One region of the Streptomyces sp. NPDC028331 genome, then DNA from elsewhere that is predicted to be linked to it. Evidence: riboswitches for the same ligand, from Rfam matches in the RefSeq annotation. Region 1 holds a riboswitch; the other holds the start of a gene.

Region 1 (7,674 bases):
TGGAGCCGCATGTCGATACGGCCCCGCGCCCCCGACCGGGGCGCTGGTCCTCCCCCTGGTTTGAGGCCGCTGTCAGTGGCGCAGTGCACTATCGAAACCGGGAGGTGGAGCAGGTGCGGGAGATCGCCTACGACTGCGACGTGCTGGTGATCGGTGGTGGGATCGTCGGCCTGTCGACGGCGTACGCGATCACGCGTGCCGCGCCGGGCACGCGGGTGACCGTCCTGGAGAAGGAGCAGGGCCCGGCCCGCCACCAGACGGGGCGCAACAGCGGGGTCATCCACAGCGGGATCTACTACCGCCCCGGCTCCCTGAAGGCGCGGTACGCGGTCGAGGGCGCCGCCGAGATGGTGAAGTTCTGCGCGGAGTACGGCATCGCGCACGCCGTCACCGGCAAACTGATCGTCGCGACGGACCGGGACGAGCTGCCGCGCCTGCACGCACTCGTCCAGCGCGGCAGGGAGAACGGCATTCCGGTACGGGAGCTGGGCCCGGCCCAGATGACGGAGTACGAGCCGGAGGTGCGCGGGCTCGCGGCCATCCACGTGGGCACCACCGGGATCTGCGACTTCGTCGCGGTCGCCCGGCAGCTCGGGCAGGCCTCGGGGGCGGAGATCCGGTACGGGGCGGAGGTGGTCCGGATCGACCGGCGCGCCTCGCTGGGGGTCGCGGTGCGCACGGGTGACGGGACGGTGCTCCGCGCGCGCGTGCTGGTCAACTGTGCCGGGCTGCACTGCGACGAGGTGGCCCGGATGACCGGGGACGACCCGGGGGTGCGGATCGTGCCGTTCCGGGGCGAGTACTACGCGCTGCGGCGGCCGGAGCTGGTGCGGGGACTGGTGTATCCGGTGCCGGATCCGGCGTTCCCGTTCCTCGGGGTGCACCTGACCCGGGGAATCGACTCAGAGGTGCACATCGGGCCGAACGCGGTGCCGGCGCTGGCCCGCGAGGGGTACGGCTGGGGGGTCGTACGGCCTCGGGAGCTGGGCGCGACGGTGGCGTGGCCGGGCTCGTGGCGGATCGCGCGGCGCCACTGGCGGTACGGGGCGGGGGAGCTGCGGCGGTCGGTGTCCAAGGGGGCGTTCACCGAGGCCGTGCGGAGGTTGCTGCCCGCGGTGCGGGAGGACGACCTCGTGCGGGCCCCTTCCGGGGTGCGGGCGCAGGCGGTGTTGCGGGACGGGACGCTGGTGGACGACTTCCTGATCCGGGAGGGGGCGCGGGCGGTGCACGTCCTCAACGCGCCGTCCCCCGCGGCCACCGCTTCGCTGCCCATCGGGCGCGAGGTGGCGCGGAGGGTGCTGGGTGTGCTGGGGCGGGGATGAGCGGCGCAGGAGGCCCGACCGCCCGCGGTCCCGCAGGCCCTAAAATTGGTCCCACTGTGTCTGACTCCCTCGACTTCGTCCCCGAAGAATCCCAGGCCACCCCCGGTGGTGGAAGCCGCCGCCCCCGGGCCAAGGGGGAGCCGCGGTTCCCCGACGGGCCCAAGGCCGATCCCGCCGGGTCGCACTTCGAGCGGCGGATCCGGAGCTTCCAGCCGCGGCGCAGCCGGGTGACGGCCGGGCAGGCGGACGCGTTGCAGCGGCTGTGGCCCAAGTGGGGGCTGGACATCGACGGGCAGCGGGTCGTCGACCTCGCCGAGCTGTTCGGCAACGCCCGTCCCGTCGTGCTGGAGATCGGGTTCGGCATGGGTGAGGCCACCGCGCAGATGGCCGCCGCCGACCCGGACACCAACATCCTCGCGGTCGACGTGCACACCCCCGGCCAGGGCAACCTGCTCGCGCTCGCCGACCGGGAAGGGCTGGCCAACGTCCGCGTCGGCAACGGCGACGCGATCATCCTGCTCCGGGAGATGCTCGCCCCCGACTCCCTCGACGGGCTGCGCGTCTACTTCCCCGACCCCTGGCCCAAGAAGCGCCACCACAAGCGGCGGCTCATCCAGCCCGAGTTCCTCACGCTCGCCGCGAGCCGCCTCAAGCCGGGCGCGCTGGTGCACTGCGCCACGGACTGGGAGCCATACGCCGAACAGATGCTCGAGGTTTTCACCGCGCACCCGGCGTTCGAGAACACCCGGCCCGACGGCGGGTACGCGCCCCGCCCCGCCTTCCGGCCGCTGACCCGTTTCGAGGGCCAGGGACTGGACAAGGGGCATGTCGTGAACGACCTGCTCTTCCGGCGCGTACAGCACCGCGATCACCCCTCCGCCGAGGGCTGAGCGTCCCGCGGGCCCGTCGGACACCGTCGCGGGCGGCGCCCCTGTCTCGTTAGGGTCGATGCCGTGGCCACCTTTCCCTCGTACCCGACTCACCCGGGCGGCAACGCCGCCGGCGGCTCGCTCGGGCACCCGCACTGGTGGCAGCGGCGGTGGGTGCGTTACGGGGCGCTGATCACGCTTCTCGCGCTGTCCGGGCTCGTCATCCTGGCCCTCGTGCGGCAGCAGACCGGTACCGAGGGCTTTCTGGTCGGGCTGGGCCTCGCGGTGCTGCCCGTGCCGCTGCTCATCGCGGCGTTCCGCTGGCTGGACCGGGTGGCGCCCGGACCCTGGCGGAACCTGATCTTCGCCTTCGCCTGGGGCGCGTGCGCCGCGGCGCTCATCGCGATCGTCGCCAACAGTTTCGCCACCCGGTGGATAGCCACCGCGACCGCCGACCCGCACAGCGCCGACACGCTCGGGGCGACCCTGATAGCGCCGATCGTCGAGGAGTCCGCGAAGGCCGCGGCCGTCCTGCTGGTGTTCCTCTTCCGCAGACGGGACTTCACCGGGATCGTGGACGGGGTGGTGGTGGCCGGCGTCACCGCCACCGGCTTCGCCTTCACCGAGAACATCCTGTATCTGGGCACGGCCTTCGGCACCGACCAGATGAGCGGGGGAAGCGGGCTGGCGTCCGTCACGGCCGCGACCTTCTTCGTCCGCGTGGTGATGTCGCCCTTCGCGCACCCGCTGTTCACCGTGCTCACCGGCATCGGCTTCGGGATCGCCGCGCTGTCCGCGGAGCGCCAGCGGGTCCGGCGGGTGCTGGCGCCGCTCGGCGGGCTGCTGCTCGCGATGGGCATGCACTCCATGTGGAACGGGTCGTCCACGTTCGGCCAGTACGGGTTCTTCGCGGTCTACGCGTCGTTCATGGTGCCCGCGTTCGGGCTGCTGACCTGGCTGGTCATCTGGACGCGCCAGCGGGAGCTGCGGACGGTGCGGGAGGAACTGCCCGCGTACGCGGTCGCCGGGTGGATGGGGCCGGTGGAGCCGTTCGTGCTCGGTTCGATGCGGGCGCGGAGGCTGGCACGGGAGCACGCGAGGCAGCACCTGGGGAAGGCCGCGGCGCGGTCGGTGGCGCAGTACGAGGCGTACGCGACGTCGCTGGCGTTCCTGCGCCACCGGGGGCGCCGGGGGCGGGCGGGCGCCGATTTCGCCGTACGCGAGGGGGAGTTGCTGACCGAGCTGTGGGCCCGCCGGGAGGTGGCGCGGCCGGCGCTGGAGTATGCGGCACGGACGACGATGCCGGTGGCTCCGCCGGTGTGGCCCGGATACGGGAACGTGCCCCACCAGAGGGCCCCGCACTACGGCCCGGCGGCCCCGTACTACGGCCCGACTGCCCCGCACTACGGCCCGACCGCGCAGCACTACGGCCCGACCGCCCCGCACTACGGCCCGGCGGCGCCGTATCCGGAGTACAACCCGTATCGCTCCTAGGAGTTGCGGCCGGTGCCGCACCGCCGGATCTCGCCGGCCGGCCGGTCTCCGTGCGCAGCGGGACGGAGACGGCCGGCGGTCTGCCCCGCTACGCCGACGCCTGCGTCAGCTTGGCCACGTCCTCGTCCGTCAGCGTCAGGTCCGCCACGGCCAGCAGCGCCGGAAGCTGCTCCACCGTCCGCGCCGAGGCGATGGGGGCCGTGACCGTCGGCTGGGCCGCCAGCCAGGCGAGCGCCACCGTCGGGATCTCGGCGCCCCGGGCCTCGGCGACCTCGTCCAGGGCCGTCAGGACCCGCTGCCCGCGCTCGGTCGCCAGGTGCTTGGCCGCGCCCTGGGCACGCGCCGACTCCACCGTCGTACCCGGCCGGTACTTGCCGGTCAGGAAGCCGGAGGCGAGCGCGTAGTACGGGACCGCCGAGAGCCCCGCGCGGGAGGCGACATCCTGCAGCGCGCCCTCGTAGGTGTCGCGCGAGACCAGGTTGTAGTGCGGCTGCAGCGCCACGTACCGCGCCAGGTTCTCGCGGTCGGAGAAGTCCAGGGACTCCTGCAGCCGCTCGGCGGAGATGTTGGAGGCGGCGATGGCGCGCACCTTGCCCGCCTTCACCAGCTCGTCCAGCGCGCCGATGATCTCCTCGACCGGCACCTCCGGCTTGTCGTAGTGCGTGTAGTAGAGATCGATGTAGTCGGTGTCCAGGCGGCGCAGGGACGCGTCGGCCGCGGCCTTGATGTTGGCGGCGGTCAGGCCCTGGTAGTCGGGGTGCTGGCTGACCTTGGTCGCGATGACCACGTCGGAGCGGTTGCCGCGCGCCTTGACCCACTTGCCGATGATGGTCTCCGACTCGCCGCCCTTGTTGCCCGGCGCCCAGGCCGAGTAGACGTCGGCGGTGTCGATGAAGTTGCCGCCCGCCCGGGCGTAGGCGTCGAGGACGGCGAAGGACTGCGTCTCGTCGGCGGTCCAGCCGAAGACGTTGCCGCCGAGCGACAGCGGGAAGACCTCGAGATCGGACGAACCCAGCTTGCGAAGAGAAGTCATGCTCTACGCCAACGCCCGGACGGGACGGGCGTCTTCCGCGAAGCCCGCAAAGATCCTGTAAACGGGCGCGCCTTGGGGCGTCAGGGGTTGATCCCCTTGCTCTGCAGCCACGCCATCGGGTCGATCGCGGCGCCGCCGTTCGGGTGGACCTCCAGGTGCAGGTGCGGTCCGGTGACGTTGCCGGTCGCGCCCACGCGGCCGATGACGTCGCCCGTGCTGACCTTCTGCCCGACCGTGACGCTGATCGACGACTGGTGGCAGAACCACAGCTCGGTGCCGTCGTCGAGGGTGAGGATCGTGCGGTAGCCGTACGCGCCGGCCCAGCCCGCCTCCGTGATCGTGCCGCTGTGGATGGCCTTGATGAGCGTGCCGGTGGGCGCGGCGAAGTCCAGGCCGGTGTGGTAGCCGGAGGACCACATGCCCCCGGCGTCACCGAAGCGGGAGGTCAGGGTGTAGGACGAGGTCGGCAGCGAGTACTGCTGGGCGAGTTTCGCCAGCCGCGCGGCCTCCTCCGCCTTCTTCTGCTGGGCGGCGGCCTTGGCCCGCGCGTCGTCCTGCGCCTTGGCCGCCGCGGCGGCGGCCTTCTTCACGGCGGCGTCCTCGGCGGCCTGCGCGGCCGCCCGCGCCATCCGGTCCTGCTGGGACTCGGCCTGCTGCATGATCCGGGCGCGCAGCGCCTCGCCCGCGTTCTTCGCACCGGCGGTGTCGGTGGCGTCGGTCCGGCCTACGGTGCTGAGCGCGGTGGCCGAGCTCTTGGGGGCGCCGGAGTCCTCGCCGATGAGCGCCTTGGCGGAGTCCGTGACCGAGGAGAGGTCCGGCAGGGATATGGACACCGGCGGCTTGCCGGACTGCGCGGTGGCCATGCCGCCCGCGCCGACGGCCGCGATCACGCCGACGCCCAGAACGGTGGAGCTGCGGGCGAGCCCGCCCCCGCGCTGCTTGGCGACGCGGTGCCGGCCGCGGACGGGACGGACGGAGTCCTCGGTGGGATTCCACTCCTCCCAGGGGCCCTCGTCGAGGCCGGGGGCGACGTCGAGCGTCTGGGTGCCGTTCGGGGCGAACGAGGTGCTCTGGGCAGGCCGGTTGAACGCCACGTGGGCGCACTCCTTTCCTTCCGTCTCGCCTACCGGGTTAGCTGACGGGTTCGGAGCAGGAAGGTCTCCTACGCGCGTATACCGGCCGTGCGAACACGGCGATATCCGCTCGATTCACCCCAAGGTGGTGGTTCCCCGGCTCCCTCGCGGGATTCGGCAGGCGCGCACGGAGCCGTCTCTGGTGACGGCTGGGACGACCGCGCTGCGTTATCGAACGTTAATAGACGCGGGGCCTGTATTCCAAGCTGTTCGGACAGATCCGTTCAAGCCGCTGGCCAGGACTTTCACGGCCTGAAGGGAGAAAAAGGGGCGAGTCGCCCCGGCCTCAGAGACCTCACCGGTATTGACAGTATGTCAGTTGTTATGCGCAGGGGCATCACTCACTCACCGTCTGTGAGCGCGCCCGGAGGCGGGCGCGCCTGCGCACGGCCAGCAGGGCCATGTCGTCCGTGCCGCGGCCGCCGGTGTGCCGGGCGACCTCCCGGGTGACGGTGCTCAGCAGGGCGCCCGGGCCGGGGAAGACCCGCCCGGCGAGCCGGACGGCGGGGTCGTAGAACCGGCCGTGGGCGTCCCGTGCCTCCGAGACTCCGTCGGTGTAGAAGAGCAGCGTCGAGCCGGGCGGGAAGTCCCACTCCTCCGCCCGGTCGGGCCAGACGCCTAGGTCGCCCATGCCGAGCGGCAGCGCGGCCTCGGTGCCCTGCAACTCGCGCAGAGAGCCGTCCGGGTGCAGGAGCAGCGGAGCGGGGTGGCCGCGGTTGACGATGCGGACGACTCCGGAACCGTGCGGGATCTCGGCGAGCACCGCGGTGGTGAACCCCTCGGACGCGTCGGGCCCCTCGCGTCCGGCGCGGTCACGCGACAGCGCCCGCTCCAGGCGCCGGGCGACGGCCTCGAGCGTCGGCTCCTGCTCGGCGGCCTCCCGGAAGGCGCCGATCAGGACGGCCACGGCGGTCACGGCGCCCATGCCCTTGCCGCGCACGTCGCCGACGACGAGCCGTACGCCGTGCGGGGAGTCCTGGACGGTGTACAGGTCACCGCCGATGAACGCGTCGGCCTGGGCGGCCTCGTAGCGGGCGGCGATGTCCAGCCCGGCGATCCGGGCGGCGGGCTCGGGCAGCACCGCGCGCTGCGCGGCCTCGGCGATCTGCCGGGCGGAGGCGAGGCGGGCGACGTTGCGGCGGACCAGCACGTTGATGAGGACGGCGAGGGCGGCGACGGTGACGACGGTGGCCACCTCGGTGATCTCGCCCGCCCGTCCGAGCACGCCGAGCCCGAGACGGACCCCGACGACCACCACGACGGCCGTCACGCCGGTGAGGACGGTGCCCCGCAGCGGGAACAGGGGCGCGGCGACGAGCGGCGCGGCGGTGAAGAGGGGGCCGGCCGTGTAGTCGGAGGGAGCGAAGAGGTCGAAGCAGACCCCCGCGACGATCAGCAGTCCGGGCAGGGCGCGCAGGAACGCCCGCGCGTACGAGATCCGCCGCTCCCGGGCCTCGGCCTCCGCGTCTCCCTCTCCGTACGCCGACACCGGGACTGTTCCGGGGACGGGCGTGGGGGTGGGGAGGGGGGTGGCGGAGGCCCCGGGCGGGCCGGGGAGCCCGGAGTCGCCGGGGACTCCCGGGTCCTCAGGGACTCCGGGGTCCTCACGGACTCTGGAGGCGCCGGGGTGGCCGGACGCGCCGACGAGTCGGCCGCGTCGCTGGTCGGTGCGGCCGGGGAGGCGCCCGCCCCGCCGGTCGTCGCGGTCGAAGAGGCGTCGGACCGGCGGGTCGCGGTCCTCGGTCCCCCGCTCACACGACTCATGGGCCCCACGGGGCCATTGGGACACCTGGGACTGGGACATCTGGGACTGGGACACCTGG
Region 2 (7,674 bases), on a different contig from region 1:
ACCTGCGGCGAGGTGTTGATGATCCCGAAGGCGTTCGGCCCGATGATCCGCATGCCGTACGAGCGTGCCTGCCGCACCAGCTCCCGCTGCCGCTCCCTGCCTTCCGGCCCGCTCTCGGCGTACCCGGCGGAGACGACCACGAGCCCCTGCACCCCGTGCTCGCCGCACTCGGTGACGACCTCGGGGACGTGCTCGGCGGGCACGGCGACGACGGCGAGGTCCACCGGCTCGGGGATGTCGCGGACGGAGCGGTGGGCGGGGACGCCCTCGAGTTCCTTCAGGTCCTCGGCGAACGCGCGGTTCACCGCGTACAGACGGCCGCTGTACCCGCCGTCCCTGAGATGGTCGAAGACGCTGCGGCCCACTCCTCCGGGGGTGCGGCCCGTGCCGACCACGGCGACCGCGCCGGGCGCGAGCAGCCGCTGCACGGACCGCGCCTCGGCCCGCTGCTCCCGCGCGCGCTGCACGGCCAGCGACCGGTCGGTGGGCTCCAGGTCGAACTCGAGGCGTACGACACCGTCCTCGAAGCTGCGCTTCTGCTGGTACCCGGCGTCCGTGAAGACCTTGATCATCTTGGTGTTGGCGGGCAGCACCTCGGCGGCGAACCGGCGGATTCCGCGCTCCCTGGCCACCGCCGCGATGTGTTCGAGCAGGGCGGAGGCGACGCCGCGCCCCTGGTGCGCGTCCTGCACGAGGAAGGCCACTTCCGCCGTTTCGGGAGCGGGAGAAGGGGCGGGCGCGGGGTGCCCTCCGGGGAGGGCGGCGAGGGCGGTGGCGGGAGACGGGTGGGCGGACGCGGAGGCGGGCAGGCCGTCGTCGCCGATGCGGTCATAGCGTACGGTGGCGATGAACTCGCCGCCGACCGTGGCCGCGAGTCCCACCCTGTCCACAAAGTCGTGGTGCGTGAAGCGGTGGACGTCCTTGGCGGACAGTCGGGGGTACGGCGCGAAGAAGCGGTAGTACTTCGACTCGTCCGAGACCTGCTCGTAGAAGCTGACGAGGCGCTCGGCGTCATCGACGGTGATGGGCCTGATGCGCGCGGTACCGCCGTCGCGCAGCACCACGTCGGCCTCCCAGTGGGCGGGGTAGTCGTGCCGGTCCGACGTGGTCTGCATGGGCCCCAGAGTAAGGCTCGCGCCCGACAACGGCGCGAGGCAGGCTAGGGGGACCAGGACCGGCCCGCGCGGGGACGAGACGCCGCCCCCCTCCCGGGCACGCTTCACCTGTGGAACACTGGTCTAGACAACCCTGAACACCTGAAGGGCAGCAACACATGGCTGAGCGCCGCGTCAACGTCGGCTGGGCCGAGGGCCTCCACGCCCGCCCCGCCTCCATCTTCGTCCGGGCAGCCACGGCCTCCGGCATCCCCGTGACGATCGCCAAGGCCGGCGGCACCCCCGTCAACGCCGCGTCGATGCTGGCGGTTCTGGGCCTCGGGGCCCAGGGCGGCGAGGAGATCGTCCTGGCCTCCGACGCGGAGGGCGCGGACGCCGCGCTCGACCGCCTGGCCAAGCTGGTCGCCGAGGGCCTCGAGGAACTCCCCGAGACCGTCTGACCCTTCGGGCAGCAGCATCACGCGGAGCCGCGTCGCCGGTCAGGGCGGCGCGGCTCCGTCGTGCCGGGCGGTCTCCCGTCCAGGGCGACGAGACAGGCGGCCACCGCGCGCCCGGCGCGGGAAAAGCGCGAGAACGGCACACGCGAGAACGCGACACACGCGGGAACAGCACCGGCGAGAACGGCACACGACGGATTCGGAAGCGCCCGGATAAAACCGCACACGGCACACTGAAACAGCGCGCCCCGAATTTTGGGGAGCACACGGAAAACAGGCAGCCGAAAACAGGGCCGGTCGAATATCTCTCTTTGTATACGGCGCCCGTGTTAATGCCGGAGCGCCGACATGTTTACGGTGTGTTGCGAAGTCCTCACACGGTCCGCCCGGTCCCCCGCGCCGGGAAAGCGAAGCCGGTGCGCGGCCGTCGAGCGCTCCCTGTGCAGCGCCGTGATCGTCCGTGCCCGCTCGCTGTCCCCGCGCGCGACGGCGTCCACGATGCCGCCGTGCTCCGCCCAGGACTCCACGGGGTCGACCGGCGCGTCGACCGCGTACATCCATGCGATCTTGTGCCGCAACTGGGCCAGCGCCGAGGTCAGCGCGGGACTCCCGCAGGCCTGCGCCAGCGTCTCGTGGAACCAGCCTCCCAGGGAGCGCAGATCCTCGCTGCTACCCGTCCTGGCCCGCTCCTGGCCCAGCCTGACCAGTCCGCGCAGGACCTTCAGGTGGGCCTCGGTGCGCCGCTGCGCGGCCCGGGCGGCCCCCAGCGGCTCCAGCAGCAGCCGCATCTCCAGCAGGTCGGCGGCCTCCTGCTCGGTGGGTTCGGCCACGCACGCGCCCGCGTGCCTGCGGGTGACGACGAAGCCCTCGGCCTCCAGCGTGCGCAGCGCCTCGCGCACGGGAACCCGGGAGACGCCGTAGCGCCGCGCGAGGAGTTCCTCGGTGAGCCGGCTGCCGCGCTCGTAGACACCCGCGACGATGTCATCACGGATCGCCGTGCAGACCGAGTGCGCCGGAATACGCATGACCGACCTCCGCCTTAATCCCCGCGAAACGCTCCCGATTGACGCGTGTTCAACCGACTCTATTGCAGCGGGCCGGAATTTCCGACGGCGGGCCGGAATCCATGGATATTTTTTGGTCACACACCGTTCGAAAGCGGACGACGGCCCCCGCTGATCAGCGGGGGCCGTCGGAGTGCGGGGGCGCCTTTCGCGGGCGGAAGCGGTCAGAGGTTCACGCCGTGCGAGCGGAGGTAGGCGACGGGGTCGATGTCGGAGCCGTACTCGGGAGTGGTGCGGGCCTCGAAGTGCAGGTGCGGCCCCGTGGTGTTGCCGGTGGACCCGGAGAGGGCTATCTGCTGGCCCGGGGTGACCCGCTGGCCGACGGAGACGCCGATGGACGACAGATGGCCGTACTGGGTGTAGGTGCCGTCGTTCATCTTGATGACGATCTGGTTGCCGTACGCGCCGCCCCAGCCGGTCTGGACGACCGTGCCGGCGCCGACGGCGTGCACGGCCGTGCCCGTGGCGGCGTGGAAGTCGATGCCGGTGTGGGTGCCGGAGGACCACAGGGAGCCGCCGGTCTTGTAGCCGGTGGACACGTAGGAGTTGAAGACCGGCGGCACGAAGGCGTTGAGACGCCTGCGCTCGGCCTCGCGTGCGGCCCGCTCCTTGGCCTCGCGCTCCTGCCGGGCCTTCTCGGCGGCCTTCCTGCGTGCGGCCTCCTCGGCCTTCTTCTGCTCGGCGGCCTGCTTCTGGGCCGCGGCCTGTGCGTCGATCTGCTCGGCGACCGAGTCACCGAGGGTGACGGCCTGGATCAGTCCGGTCTGCTCGACGGGGGCGCCGGCGGCGAGCGCCGGGGTGGCCAGGGTGCCGATGACACCGGTGGTGGTGAGCGCGGCGACGCCCACGGCGTTCGCAGTCGTACGCTTCACACGGCTCGGGCGACGGTGCTTCCCGGTGGCGCAGATGAACGCCATGAAGTGGCTGGTCCTTTCCTTCCCTCTCGCCTACCGGGTTAGCTGACGGGTTCGGAGCAGGAAGGTCTCCTACGGGCTCGCGCCCGATTCACCCCAGGGACTTCGGGTTTGGGTCCCCGGCTCCCCTGGCTCGCGCCGTACGGGGACTCGGCGATGACTGTCCGGTGCCGCGGGTGCGGCGCACTGCCTGACGGACAGCCCGAATGACGCTAAGGGGACCGTCTTTCAATCAGCAAACGCAGAACGGGGTTTGTAGCGCATCCCACAGGGCAGAGAGGCAACCTCTGTGGCAATACGGACAAACCCCTCAACGGGCAGGGCCCCGGTGACACGGGAAGTCACCAGGGCCCCGGGGCCGGCACGGCGCACGCGCGCGTGCGGTGCGTTCTATTCGGCCGCCACCACGGTCACTTCTCCGATGCCGAGCGCCTCGACGGGCTCCTTGATCTGCGCGGCGTCGCCCACCAGCACGGTGACGAGACGGTCCACCGGGAACGCGTTCACCACGGCCGCGGTGGCCTCCACGGTGCCCGTCGCGGCCAGTTCCTGATACAGCGTCGACTGGTAGTCGTCGGGCAGGTGCTGCTCGACCTGGTCGGCGAGCGTGCTCGCGACGGCCGCCGCCGTCTCGAACTTCAGCGGCGCCACGCCCACCAGGTTCTGCACCGCGACGTCACGCTCGGCGTCCGTCAGTCCCTCGGCGGCGAGGGTGCGCAACACCTTCCACAGGTCGTCGAGCGCCGGGCCGGTGTTGGGCGTGTCGACGGAGCCGCTGATGGCGAGCATCGCGGCGCCCGTGCCGTCCGGCGCGGAGCGCAGTACCTGGCCGAACGCCCGCACCCCGTAGGTGTAGCCCTTCTCCTCGCGCAGGACGCGGTCCAGGCGGGAGGTGAGGGTGCCGCCGAGGCAGTAGGTGCCGAGCACCTGGGCGGGCCACACGCGGTCGTGACGGTCGGGCCCGATCCGGCCGATCAGGAGCTGCGTCTGGACGGCGCCGGGACGGTCCACGATGATCACGCGACCGGTGTCGTCGGCGGTCACCGGGGGCACCGGGCGCGGCCCCGCGGGCGAGCCCGTCCAGGCGCCGAGGGTGTCGCCGAGGAGGGCGTCGAGATCGATCCCGGTGAGGTCGCCGACCACGACCGCGGTGGACGTCGCGGGGCGCACGTACCGCTCGTAGAAGGCGCGGACGGCCGCGGCGTCGATGGTCGCGACCGTCTCCTCGGTGCCCTGACGCGGACGCGACATCCGCGAGGACGCCGGGAAGAGCGACTTGGACAGCTCCTTGGCGGCGCGGCGGGCCGGGTTGGCCGTCTCGTGCGGGATCTCGTCGAGGCGGTTGCGCACCAGGCGCTCCACCTCGCTGTCCGCGAACGCCGGCGCCCGCAGGGCGTCGGCGAGCAGCCCGAGCGCCTTGGGGAGGCGGGAGGCGGGCACCTCCAGGGAGAGGCGGACGCCGGGGTGGTCGGCGTGCGAGTCGAGGGTGGCGCCGCAGCGCTCCAGCTCGGCGGCGAACTCCTCGGCGGAGTGCTTGTCGGTGCCCTCGGAGAAGGCGCGCGCCATGATCGTCGCGACGCCGTCGAGGCCGGCCGGCTCGGCGTCCAAAGTCGCGTCGAGGAGCACCTCGACCGCGACGACCTGCTGGCCGGGACGGTGGCAGCGCAGCACGGTCAGGCCGTTGTCGAGCGTGCCGCGCTCGGGCGCCGGGAACGCCCAGGGCTTGGCCTCGCCGGGCTGGGGCTGCGGGTGGAACTCCATGGTCGCGAGCTCGGTCACTTCGCCGACTCCTCGGTCTCGTCGGTGGTCTCGGCTGCTTCCGGGGCCTCGGCCTCGGCCGCGACCGGCTCGTACACGAGCACCGCGCGGTTGTCGGGGCGCAGGCGGGCCTTGGCGATCTCCTGCACCTCCTCGGCGGTGACCTCGAGCACGCGCTTCACCGCGGTCAGGGCGAGCTGCGGGTCGCCGAACAGCACCGCGTACCGGCACAGTTCGTCGGCGCGGCCCGCGACCGTGCCGAGCCGGTCCAGCCACTCGCGCTCCAACTGCGCCTGGGCGCGTTCCATTTCCTCGTCCGTCGGGCCCCGCTCGGCGAACCGGGCGAGCTCCTCGTCGATCGCGGCCTCGATGACGGGCACCTCGACGTCGCCGGAGGTCTTCACGTCCAGCCACCCCAGGGAGGGCGCGCCGGCGAGACGCAGCAGGCCGAACCCGGCGGCGACGGCGGTGCGGTCGCGCCTCACGAGCCGGTTGTACAGGCGGGAGGACTCGCCGCCGCCGAGGATGGTCAGCGCCAGGTCGGCCGCGTCGCACGCGCGCGTGCCGTCGTGCGGCAGCCGGTAGGCGGCCATCAGCGCGCGCGCCGGGACCTCCTCCTCGACGACCTCGCGCAGCTCCCGGCCGATGACGTCGGGCAGCGAGCCGTCGCGCGGGGCGGGCTTGCCGTCGTGGGACGGGATGGACCCGAAGTACTTCTCGATCCAGGCGAGGGTCTGCTGCGGGTCGATGTCGCCGACGACGGACAGCACCGCGTTGTTGGGCGCGTAGTAGGTGCGGAAGAACGCGCGCGCGTCCTCCAGGGTGGCCGCGTCCAGGTCGGCCATCGACCCGATCGGCGTGTGGTGGTAGGGGTGGCCCTCGGGGTACGCGAGGGCGGTCAGCCTCTCGAATGCGGTGCCGTAGGGGACGTTGTCGTAGCGCTGGCGGCGCTCGTTCTTCACGACGTCCCGCTGGTTCTCCATCGACTCGTCGTCCAGCGCGGCGAGCAGGGAGCCCATGCGGTCGGCCTCCAGCCAGAGGGCGAGCTCGAGCTGGTGGGCGGGCATGGTCTCGAAGTAGTTGGTGCGCTCGAAGCTGGTGGTGCCGTTGAGCGAGCCGCCCGCGCCCTGCACCAGCTCGAAGTGGCCGTTGCCCTTGACCTGGGCGGAGCCCTGGAACATCAGGTGCTCGAAGAGGTGGGCGAGACCCGTGCGCCCCTGAACCTCGTGCCGGGAGCCGACGTCGTACCAGAGGCACACCGCCGCGACCGGGGTCAGGTGGTCCTCGGAGAGCACCACGCGCAGGCCGTTGGCCAGGCGGTGCTCGGTCGCTGTCAGGCCCCCGGAGCCTGCCTCGGCTGTGGCCGTGTGACCCATGGGCATGTACGTCCCTTCGATCGAGGAAGCTGTCGCGGAAACCGCGTTTTCCTGCCGGTGCTGTCACTGTATGCAAGCGTGCCGACCGGTGGCGAAGTTCCCGGGCGGCGTACGCCGAGAGCGAGACCATGATTACGTGGGGTGGGGGATCCCCGCGGTTGACGCGTACCCGGGGTCGGGCCGGTCGTGATCGTCGCCGGGCCGGTGCACGGCCCCCTGGGACGGGCCCTGGTCCGCGTTGTCGGTGGGTCGGTCCACAATGGTCGGCGTCAGATTCGTTTCCATGCCCAGCACAGACGGTGAAGGAGCCGGCAGCGATGGCCCGCCGCAGCACGAAGACCCCGCCACCCGACGACTCGTACGAGGAGAAGATCCTCGACATCGACGTCGTGGACGAGATGCAGGGCTCCTTCCTCGAGTACGCCTACTCGGTCATCTACTCAAGGGCCCTGCCGGACGCCCGCGACGGCCTCAAGCCGGTGCATCGGCGGATCGTCTACCAGATGAACGAGATGGGCCTGCGCCCCGACCGCGGCTATGTGAAGTGTGCCCGCGTCGTCGGCGAGGTCATGGGTAAGTTGCATCCGCACGGCGACGCGTCGATCTACGACGCCCTGGTGCGCATGGCCCAGCCGTTCTCGATGCGCGTGCCACTGGTCGACGGCCACGGCAACTTCGGCTCGCTGGGCAACGACGACCCGCCGGCCGCCATGCGGTACACCGAGTGCCGCATGGCCGAGGCGACGAGTCTGATGACCGAGTCGATCGACGAGGACACCGTCGACTTCGCGCCCAACTACGACGGCCAGGAGCAGGAGCCGGTGGCGCTGCCCGCCGCCTTCCCGAACCTGCTGGTGAACGGCTCGTCGGGCATCGCCGTCGGCATGGCGACCAACATGCCGCCGCACAACCTGCGCGAGGTGATCGCGGCCGCCCGCCACCTGATCAGGTACCCGAACGCGGATCTCGACGCCCTGATGAAGCACGTCCCGGGGCCGGACCTGCCCACC

Evidence for each region. Region 1 has a riboswitch for cyclic di-AMP ahead of ACZ4SW_RS31715 (M23 family metallopeptidase). Riboswitches for the same ligand answer to the same signal wherever they lie in the genome.
Region 2: it holds a riboswitch for cyclic di-AMP, as region 1 does, so the genes downstream of both, ACZ4SW_RS16020 (M23 family metallopeptidase) here and ACZ4SW_RS31715 (M23 family metallopeptidase) in region 1, are expected to answer to the same signal.

Annotation. Positions count from the first base shown of each region.
Region 1 covers NZ_JBVHTR010000028.1:93,186-100,859, reverse strand. Annotated here, with positions in the region: gene lhgO (L-2-hydroxyglutarate oxidase) at 84-1,322, shown strand; gene trmB (tRNA (guanosine(46)-N7)-methyltransferase TrmB) at 1,379-2,212, shown strand; gene ACZ4SW_RS31725 (PrsW family intramembrane metalloprotease) at 2,276-3,685, shown strand; gene ACZ4SW_RS31720 (aldo/keto reductase) at 3,774-4,718, opposite strand; gene ACZ4SW_RS31715 (M23 family metallopeptidase) at 4,799-5,812, opposite strand; cyclic di-AMP (ydaO/yuaA leader) riboswitch at 5,824-5,981, opposite strand; gene ACZ4SW_RS31710 (PP2C family protein-serine/threonine phosphatase) at 6,189-7,340, opposite strand.
Region 2 covers NZ_JBVHTR010000009.1:156,372-164,045, forward strand. Annotated here, with positions in the region: gene ACZ4SW_RS16005 (bifunctional acetate--CoA ligase family protein/GNAT family N-acetyltransferase) at 1-1,115, opposite strand, end outside; gene ACZ4SW_RS16010 (HPr family phosphocarrier protein) at 1,274-1,555, shown strand; gene ACZ4SW_RS16015 (GntR family transcriptional regulator) at 1,882-2,577, opposite strand; gene ACZ4SW_RS16020 (M23 family metallopeptidase) at 2,781-3,533, opposite strand; cyclic di-AMP (ydaO/yuaA leader) riboswitch at 3,546-3,696, opposite strand; gene ACZ4SW_RS16025 (M16 family metallopeptidase) at 3,921-5,309, opposite strand; gene ACZ4SW_RS16030 (M16 family metallopeptidase) at 5,306-6,670, opposite strand; gene ACZ4SW_RS16035 (DNA gyrase/topoisomerase IV subunit A) at 6,982-7,674, shown strand, end outside.